DNA from 2 places in the Marinomonas sp. CT5 genome. Region 2 is predicted to be linked to the other one. Evidence: predicted binding sites of a transcription regulator. Region 2 holds the regulator's gene; the other holds the start of a gene.
The links. The regulator FNR, encoded in region 2, switches genes on or off when oxygen is low (the NO sensors DNR and NnrR bind a similar motif). The targets are predictions, from matches to a motif close to TTGATNTANATCAA.

Region 1: a site for FNR is predicted at 2,138-2,151, ahead of C0J08_RS11650 (cytochrome-c peroxidase). Genes of this name have one in related genera too.

What each region holds. Positions count from the first base shown of each region.
Region 1 is NZ_CP025572.1:2,481,725-2,485,633, reverse strand. Features, by position in the region: gene minC (septum site-determining protein MinC) at 234-959, shown strand; gene minD (septum site-determining protein MinD) at 1,017-1,826, shown strand; gene minE (cell division topological specificity factor MinE) at 1,828-2,085, shown strand; gene C0J08_RS11650 (cytochrome-c peroxidase) at 2,266-3,444, shown strand; gene C0J08_RS11645 (aldo/keto reductase) at 3,589-3,909, shown strand, end outside.
Region 2 is NZ_CP025572.1:2,361,714-2,365,622, forward strand. Features, by position in the region: gene ttcA (tRNA 2-thiocytidine(32) synthetase TtcA) at 1-509, shown strand, start outside; gene C0J08_RS11070 (YfaZ family outer membrane protein) at 521-1,084, shown strand; gene C0J08_RS11075 (adenine phosphoribosyltransferase) at 1,138-1,680, opposite strand; gene fnr (fumarate/nitrate reduction transcriptional regulator Fnr) at 1,705-2,466, opposite strand; gene hemN (oxygen-independent coproporphyrinogen III oxidase) at 2,487-3,857, opposite strand.

The sequences.
Region 1 (3,909 bases), 120 kb from region 2:
TAAAATATTAATTAAATCAAATGCTTAATCTTACGTTCATTATTGTTCATTTTGCGTTATTCTTAGCACTGCAAAAGAGCAGCTACGGATTTTTAGAGAATGTAAAGACATTGTAGAGGTGTCTTTCTTTAATCATTCAGCTTGTTAGAATAGATTTTTAGCGCTGATAGTGAGCTATCAGCGTGGCTTGTTGTAATTAGAGCCATTTAAGCGATTAAAAAAGGAAAGTTTGCATGACAGACTCAGGCTTCCGACTCAAAGGAAGCGTCGTTACGACGATTTTATTAGAAATTCAAACTTTCTCATTAGATGACATTGTGTTTCATTTAAAAGAGAAGATTAATCAGGTCCCGAATTTTTTCAATCAAGCACCGATCATCATTGATATTTCAAAAATGAAGCGCGGTATTCGTTTGGAAGAGTTTGAGGAGCTGATTAAGTCTGTAAATGATCTTGGTCTTGGTGTCATTGGTTGGCGTTGTGATCCTGAGGCATTGCCCGTTTGGAATGCTTCGGTAACGATTCCTTTATTACCTGCCAGTAAAGCAAGGTCGATTAATGTCTCTCCTGCTGTTAAGGAAGAGGTTAGTCCGGATGTGGTTGTCAAAACTGTAGTAGAAGAACGCTTGGTCCCCCAATCGACAAAGGTTATTACCAAGCCGATTCGTTCTGGACAACAAGTTTATGCGGAAGGTGATTTGATCATTCTTAATCAGGTCAGTGCTGGTGCTGAAGTTCTTGCGGATGGCAATATCCATGTTTATGGAGCATTACGTGGTCGCGCATTAGCGGGTGTTAAAGGTGATGTGGACGCACGAATTTTTTGCAAAAGCTTGGAGGCCGAATTGGTTTCTATTGCGGGTAATTTTATGTTGAGTGATGCGCTGCAAAATATCGTTTGGAAAGACAGCGCGCAAGTGTTATTAGTTGACGATAGTTTAGAAATCGTACCGCTTTAAAGTTTATTATTTAATTTGTTAGATAGACTCAATTTGAGTGTGTCGGAGGATATAGCATTGGCAAAAATTATAGTAGTCACATCGGGCAAGGGTGGTGTTGGTAAGACAACATCCAGTGCTGCGATTGGGACTGGTCTTGCGTTGAAGGGTCATAAAACCGTTATTATCGATTTCGATGTGGGTCTGCGTAATCTTGATTTGATTATGGGTTGTGAGCGTCGTGTGGTTTATGACTTTGTTAATGTTATCAACAAAGAGGCGACACTTTCTCAAGCCCTGATCAAAGATAAACGCACCAAAGAGTTGTTTATCTTGCCTGCTTCACAAACTCGCGATAAAGATGCGTTAACGATCGAGGGTGTACAGTGGGTGCTTGAAGAGCTTGCCAAGGAGTTTGATTACATTATTTGTGATTCTCCGGCTGGTATTGAAAAAGGGGCTCAAATGGCCCTGTACTTTGCTGACGCAGCGATTGTTGTCACTAACCCTGAGGTCTCTTCGGTACGTGACTCAGACCGTATTTTGGGTATTTTACAAAGTAAATCAAAACGAGCGGAAGAGGGTAAAGAGGCCATTGAGGAGCACTTGCTTTTAACTCGCTACCATCCAAATCGTGTTGCTTTGGGTGAGATGTTAAGCGTTTCTGATGTTGAAGATATTCTAGCAGTTCCTTTGCTGGGTGTTATCCCTGAATCTGAAGCGGTATTAAAAGCCTCTAACCAAGGTACACCTGTGATTTTAGATACTGATTCTGAAGCAGGTCTTGCTTATATGGATGCTGTTGATCGCTTGATGGGTGAAGAACGTCCGTTACGCTTCTTAGAAGTTCAGAAAAAAGGCTTCATCAAACGATTGTTAGGAGGTTAGAGTGGGAATTTTTGATTATTTCAAAAGCAAAAGCGCGCCAACTTCCGCATCGGTTGCTAAAGACAGATTGCAGATTATTGTGGCTCACGAGCGTAGTAAGCGTCATCAACCTGATTACTTGCCACAAATGCAGCAGGAAATTATTGATGTGATTCGTAAGTATGTAAATATCGGCAGTGAAGACGTGCAGATACAGCTTGATAATACGGATGATTGTTCTGTGTTGGAGCTAAATGTGACTTTGCCAGAGCAAAACTAGAATTTTTATCATAAGTTGCTGTTGATAAAATAAGAAGCGCCTAACGAGATGATTGATATGTGTCTTATTAGGTGCTTTTTTTTATGTCAAATCTCTTGTCTTTTAGTAGCATTGTTTTACTCAGATTTCCATGGGTGTATGATTCGTTGCATTCAATTTTGATTCTTAGAGTAAGATAATATGATGCGATTTTCTCTGTGTGTCGTTACTGCTTTATTTCTTTCAGCTTGCAGCGAACCAAAACAAGTTGTTGCAAAAAAGAAACCTGCTCGTCTATCTTCGGATCTACCAATTGCTACGACAGATCCTAAAGCGATGTTGGGTGCTCAACTGTTTTTTGATACCAGTTTATCTAAAGAGCGTAATCAGTCTTGTGGTACCTGCCATGATATTGGCAATGCTTTTGTGGATAAAAGAAGAGAGGCATTATCTGGTGCAGTTTCATTAGGTAGTGATGGATCTTCTATGGGAGGTCGCAATACACCGACAGCTGCTTATGCCGCGTTTTCTCCAGCGTTTCATCGTATGACTAATGGCGAGTACCGCGGTGGTCAATTTTTAGATGGTCGCGCTTCGGGGTTACCGCAGCAAGCAGAGGGTCCTTTCTTAAATCCATTGGAAATGGCTATGCCAAGTGCTGCTGTTGTGGTTGATCGGGTGAGAGAAAATGAGCGGTATGAAACGCTGTTTAATTCTGTCTATGGAGAAGGGGTTTTGAATGATCCTGCTAAGGGTTATGCGGCTATTACAAATGCCATTGCCAGTTTTGAGCAAACGGCCATGTTTATGCCTTTTGATTCCAAGTACGATCGGTCCTTACGTGGTGAGGTAGCGTTAACGCCCCAAGAGGAATTGGGCAAGACTTTGTTTTTCTCTCAACAATTCACGAATTGTAATTCTTGTCATCAGTTACATAAGTCGCCTCTTCATTCTCAAGAAACTTTTACTAATTATGAGTTTCGTAATATCGGAGTGCCGGCAAATCCTGATTTAATGGCTCAAAATGGTAATAAGAAAGATTTGGGATTATTGGACAATCCTTCAATAGATGACCCTAAGCAAGCTGGAAAATTTAAGGTGCCATCGTTGCGTAATGTAGCAGTGACTGGCCCATACATGCACAACGGTGTTTTTAAGGATCTAAGAACTGTGGTGCTTTTTTATGATAAGTACAATAATCCTAAACGCACGATAAACCCTGAAACAGGTAAACCTTGGGCTAAACCAGAAGTTGCTGAAAATATTGACTTAGTTGAATTGCAAAAAGGGCCTGCTCTTCCGGATCAGCGGGTGGATGCCATTGTGGCTTTTTTGAAAACACTGACAGATCAGCGTTACGAATCTTTGCTTGATAACTAGAGTTGTTATTTATTAGATTGTTTTGGTTAGGTCCTTATTGTTTTCATTGATAAAACTGGCTACTAAGACAAAAATTTATTACATTGACCCTTTGGTTATTTTTTGCATCTTGTATGTGTCGCTAGAATATGAAGGGTTAATATAATGAAATATGTTCCACTTGGCCGAACTGGCTTAGAAGTTTCTCGCGTATGCTTGGGTACCATGACTTGGGGTACCCAAAACAATCAAGCCGATGCTGATGAGCAGATAGAATATGCTTTAGCAAATGGTGTGAACTTCATGGACACCGCAGAAATGTATTCTGTGCCGCCAACTGAAGAATCTTATGGCAAAACAGAAACCATTATTGGTGATTGGTTGTCTCGTAACCCAGAGCGCCGTAAAGAGTTTATTTTGGCGACTAAAATTGCAGGGCCTGGACTAGCATATGTTCGTGGTGGCAGTAACATATCTGGTAAGACT
Region 2 (3,909 bases):
AAGAGATAGTGCCTGAAGGCAAAACGACTTGTGGGTTATGCTCTCGTTTAAGAAGAGGTTCTTTGTACGGTTTTGCCGAAGAAATTGGAGCCACCAAAATTGCACTTGGTCATCATAGGGATGATATTCTTGAGACATTATTCTTAAATATGTTTTTTGGTGGAAAATTAAAATCAATGCCACCTAAATTATTAAGTGATGATGGTAAACATGTTGTCATTCGTCCTTTAGCTTATTGCAAAGAAGATGATATTGAAGCCTTTGCAACGATAAAAGAATATCCAATTATTCCTTGTAACCTTTGTGGCTCTCAAGAAAACCTACAAAGGCAAGTTGTTAAAGACATGTTGCAAAAATGGGAAAAAGAATTTCCTGGTCGAACTGAAACAATGTTTTCCGCTATTCAGAATGTCGTGCCATCGCATCTGGCCGACAATAATTTATTTAATTTTAAAGAATTAAAACAGTCACCTGATGCCTTTGATAGACTAAATATTATTTCATTATAGGATCATTAAAAATGAATTTGACTAATAAAGCACTATTGCTTACTGCTGGAATACTAGGATCATCATTGGTTAACGCGTCTACAGCCAGTGTTGCATTAACAAATGAAACCGTTAAAAGTGATGTTAACTTTAATATGGGGACGTTTGGTATTGGTGCAGGTGTTTCTTATGATAAGGACGAGAGTGTTACTGCTGCACATATTGAATTGGGAGTAGAAGATTCAGATACTAGTGGTCCGTTACAAGTAGGTCTTGGTGCGCGTTTGTATGGTATTGATGCTGACTTGGAGCCAGATGATGATATATCTGTAGCGCTTGCTTTGGGTGGCTGGTATCGTTATACACTTCCTGAAGCTAACCGTCTTAGTATCTTTGGCTCTTTGTATTATGCTCCAGAAGTATTGTCTTTTAAAAACTTAGATCACATGTATGTTTACGAGCTACGTGCAGAGTATATGACCATGCGAAATGCTAGGGCGTTTATTAGTTACGGTAAAACGACAGTTATTTATGAAGATGACAGCCGTAAAATAGCCAATAATGGGTTTTCTGTCGGCGCTAGTGTAGATTTCTAATATTTACATGAAAAGATAAAAAGGTGGCTCTTGCCACCTTTTTTAGGTCTATATTAATCCCCTTCGTAAGCACAAAGGCTAAAGACAGAAATATTACTGTCACTCAATTTTTGGCTTCCACCTAAGTCCGGAAGATCAATGATTGCAGCTACTTCTTTTATATTTGCACCTTGTTGAGTAAGTAGCTCAATTGCAGCGAAAAGGGTGCCACCAGTTGCAATCAAATCATCAAATAATAATACTTGGTCGCCAGCTTCAACCGCACCTTCTTGAATTTCTAACTCAGCTTCACCGTATTCCAGGGCATATTTCTGTGAGATTGTTTTGCCGGGAAGCTTGCCTTTTTTACGTACTAAAATTAGTGGTTTTTGCAGTTCGTAAGCCAGTACGGCTGCAATCAAAAAACCACGAGCATCAATACAAGCAATATGAGTAATGTCTGTGCCAATGTAACGATGTACATAGGCATCAACAACCATTCTCATCCCTTTTGGATCGCTGAAAATAGGGGTGATATCTCTGAAGCTAATACCTTTTTTTGGCCAGTCTTCTATTGTTTGTATGAGTGATTTAACGTAAAAATCGTCGTAAAGCATTACAGTATAGCCTCGTTGTATGAATCAAATGTGGGCGATTTTACCACAATCGCTAGCAACCCCAACGAGTTTTTGAATTTCTTCGAAATCAATTATTTCAATTTCTTTGCCATCAACATGGATTAGTTCATTTTTTTGAAAACGAGTGATAACCCTACTAACGGTTTCTACAGCTAAGCCTAAGTAATTACCAATTTCACCACGAGACATTGATAGTCTGAATGAGCTGGCAGAATAACCACGCTTTTTAAAGCGGCTGGATAAATTCAATAGAAAAGAGGCGACTTTCTCATCGGCATTCTTTTTGCCAAGCAATACCATCATTTGCTGATCATCCGATATTTTTCGACTCATTACTTTAAAAATCTGGTGCTTTAGTGATGGAATCTGAGAGGACAACTCTTCTAAGTGACTGAATGGGATTTCACAGACGGTAGTGGTTTCTAAAGCTTTGGCAGAAACAGGGTAGACGCTTGAATCTATACCACTAAGACCGACCAACTCACTAGGGCAATAAAAACCAGTGATTTGCTCCTCTCCAACAGAAGTGATGTTGAAGGTTTTTAGCGTGCCTGAACGAACAGCAAACACAGAGTCAAAAGGCTCTCCTTGTCTGAATAAAAACTCACCTTTCTTAAGTGGTTTTTTGCGCTCGATGATTTGATCTAATCTATTAATGTCTTCGTCAGCCAGTGCAATAGGAAGGCAGAGGGCGCTTAAACTACAGTTTTGGCATTGTGATGTAAGTGTACTGTTAAAACGTGACTGTGTGTGTGTCATTGACATGTTATCTCCCTGATCTCGATCTATATAACTTTTGAGTATTTTATGGCGCCATTGAGATATTTATCAAAAGCCATACAAATACAGCGTATTAATAATCTACCCTTTGGTGTGACTTGAATCGTGGTCTGCACTCCACTACGTTCAATTAATAACATCCCATCTTCCAACATGGGAGTTAGATTTTCCACTTCATTAGAGAAATAGTCAAAGAAATGAATATTAAATTTCTGTTCAATTGCGCTTGTGTTGAGCGCAAACTGCGAAATCAACGTCATTATAACTTGATGACGAATTCTATCATCTAGATCACTAATATATCCTTTCGCTATCGCTAATTGTCCCTTTTCTATGCGGCTTCTATATTCGGATAAGTCAGTATGGTTCTGTATGTAAACACCATTTAAGTCACTAATGGCTGAAACACCAAATGCAATCAGCTCAGTATCTGCATGAGTGGTATAACCTTGGAAATTACGTTGTAGTTGACCTTCTTGCTGAGCGATCACTAAGCTATCGGTTGGTTTTGCGAAGTGGTCCATACCTATGTATTCATAGCCGGCTGCAATCAAGTATTCAATACTCATTTTCAGTAAATCAAGTTTCAAACTTGAAATAGGTAAGCTGTCATCTGTGATGCGCTTTTGCGCGCGAAAACGATCAGGCAAATGAGCATAATTAAACAGCGAAATTCTATCTGGTGATAACTCAACTACTTGTGAAAGCGTTTTTTTAAAGCCTTCTATTGTTTGATACGGAAGCCCATAAATGAGATCAAAGTTAATTGACTTAATACCTAGCTCTCTAGCGTCATCGACTAGATTTCTGACCATGTCTACGGGTTGTATACGGTGAATGGCTTCTTGAACTTTGATGTCAAAATCTTGCACACCAATGCTGATACGGTTTATGCCTTTTTCTGTTAACAACTTAAGTTTAGGCTTGCTGATTTCTCTTGGGTCGATTTCAATGCTGTAGTCTTGGCTACCATCGTTAACTAGATTGAAATGCTGCTCAATAGTATTGAATAAGACTTCAAACAACTCTTCAGTTAAAAAGGTTGGGGTGCCTCCTCCAAAATGCAGTTGAGTTACTTTTCTTGTGTGATCAAGCATAAGACTTCTTAATCGCATTTCTTCACCAAGCAATTCCACATACTCAGTACCTTTTTCATACTGCTTAGTTACTATTTTATTGCAGGCACAGTAGTAGCAAAGATGGGCGCAGAATGGAATATGGAAATACAAGCTAATAGGGGCTTGTGAAGGCGTTAGCATTTTATCAATTAATGCAATTTTACTAATGCCGGAATTAAATTGTGGCGCTGTTGGGTAAGAAGTATAACGAGGCCCAGACAGGTCGTATTTAGCGATAAGTGAGGAGTCCCAGATCATGATGATGCGTTCCTATTAAATTTTCTAATAGTAGTCTACACGTTAGGTCTTG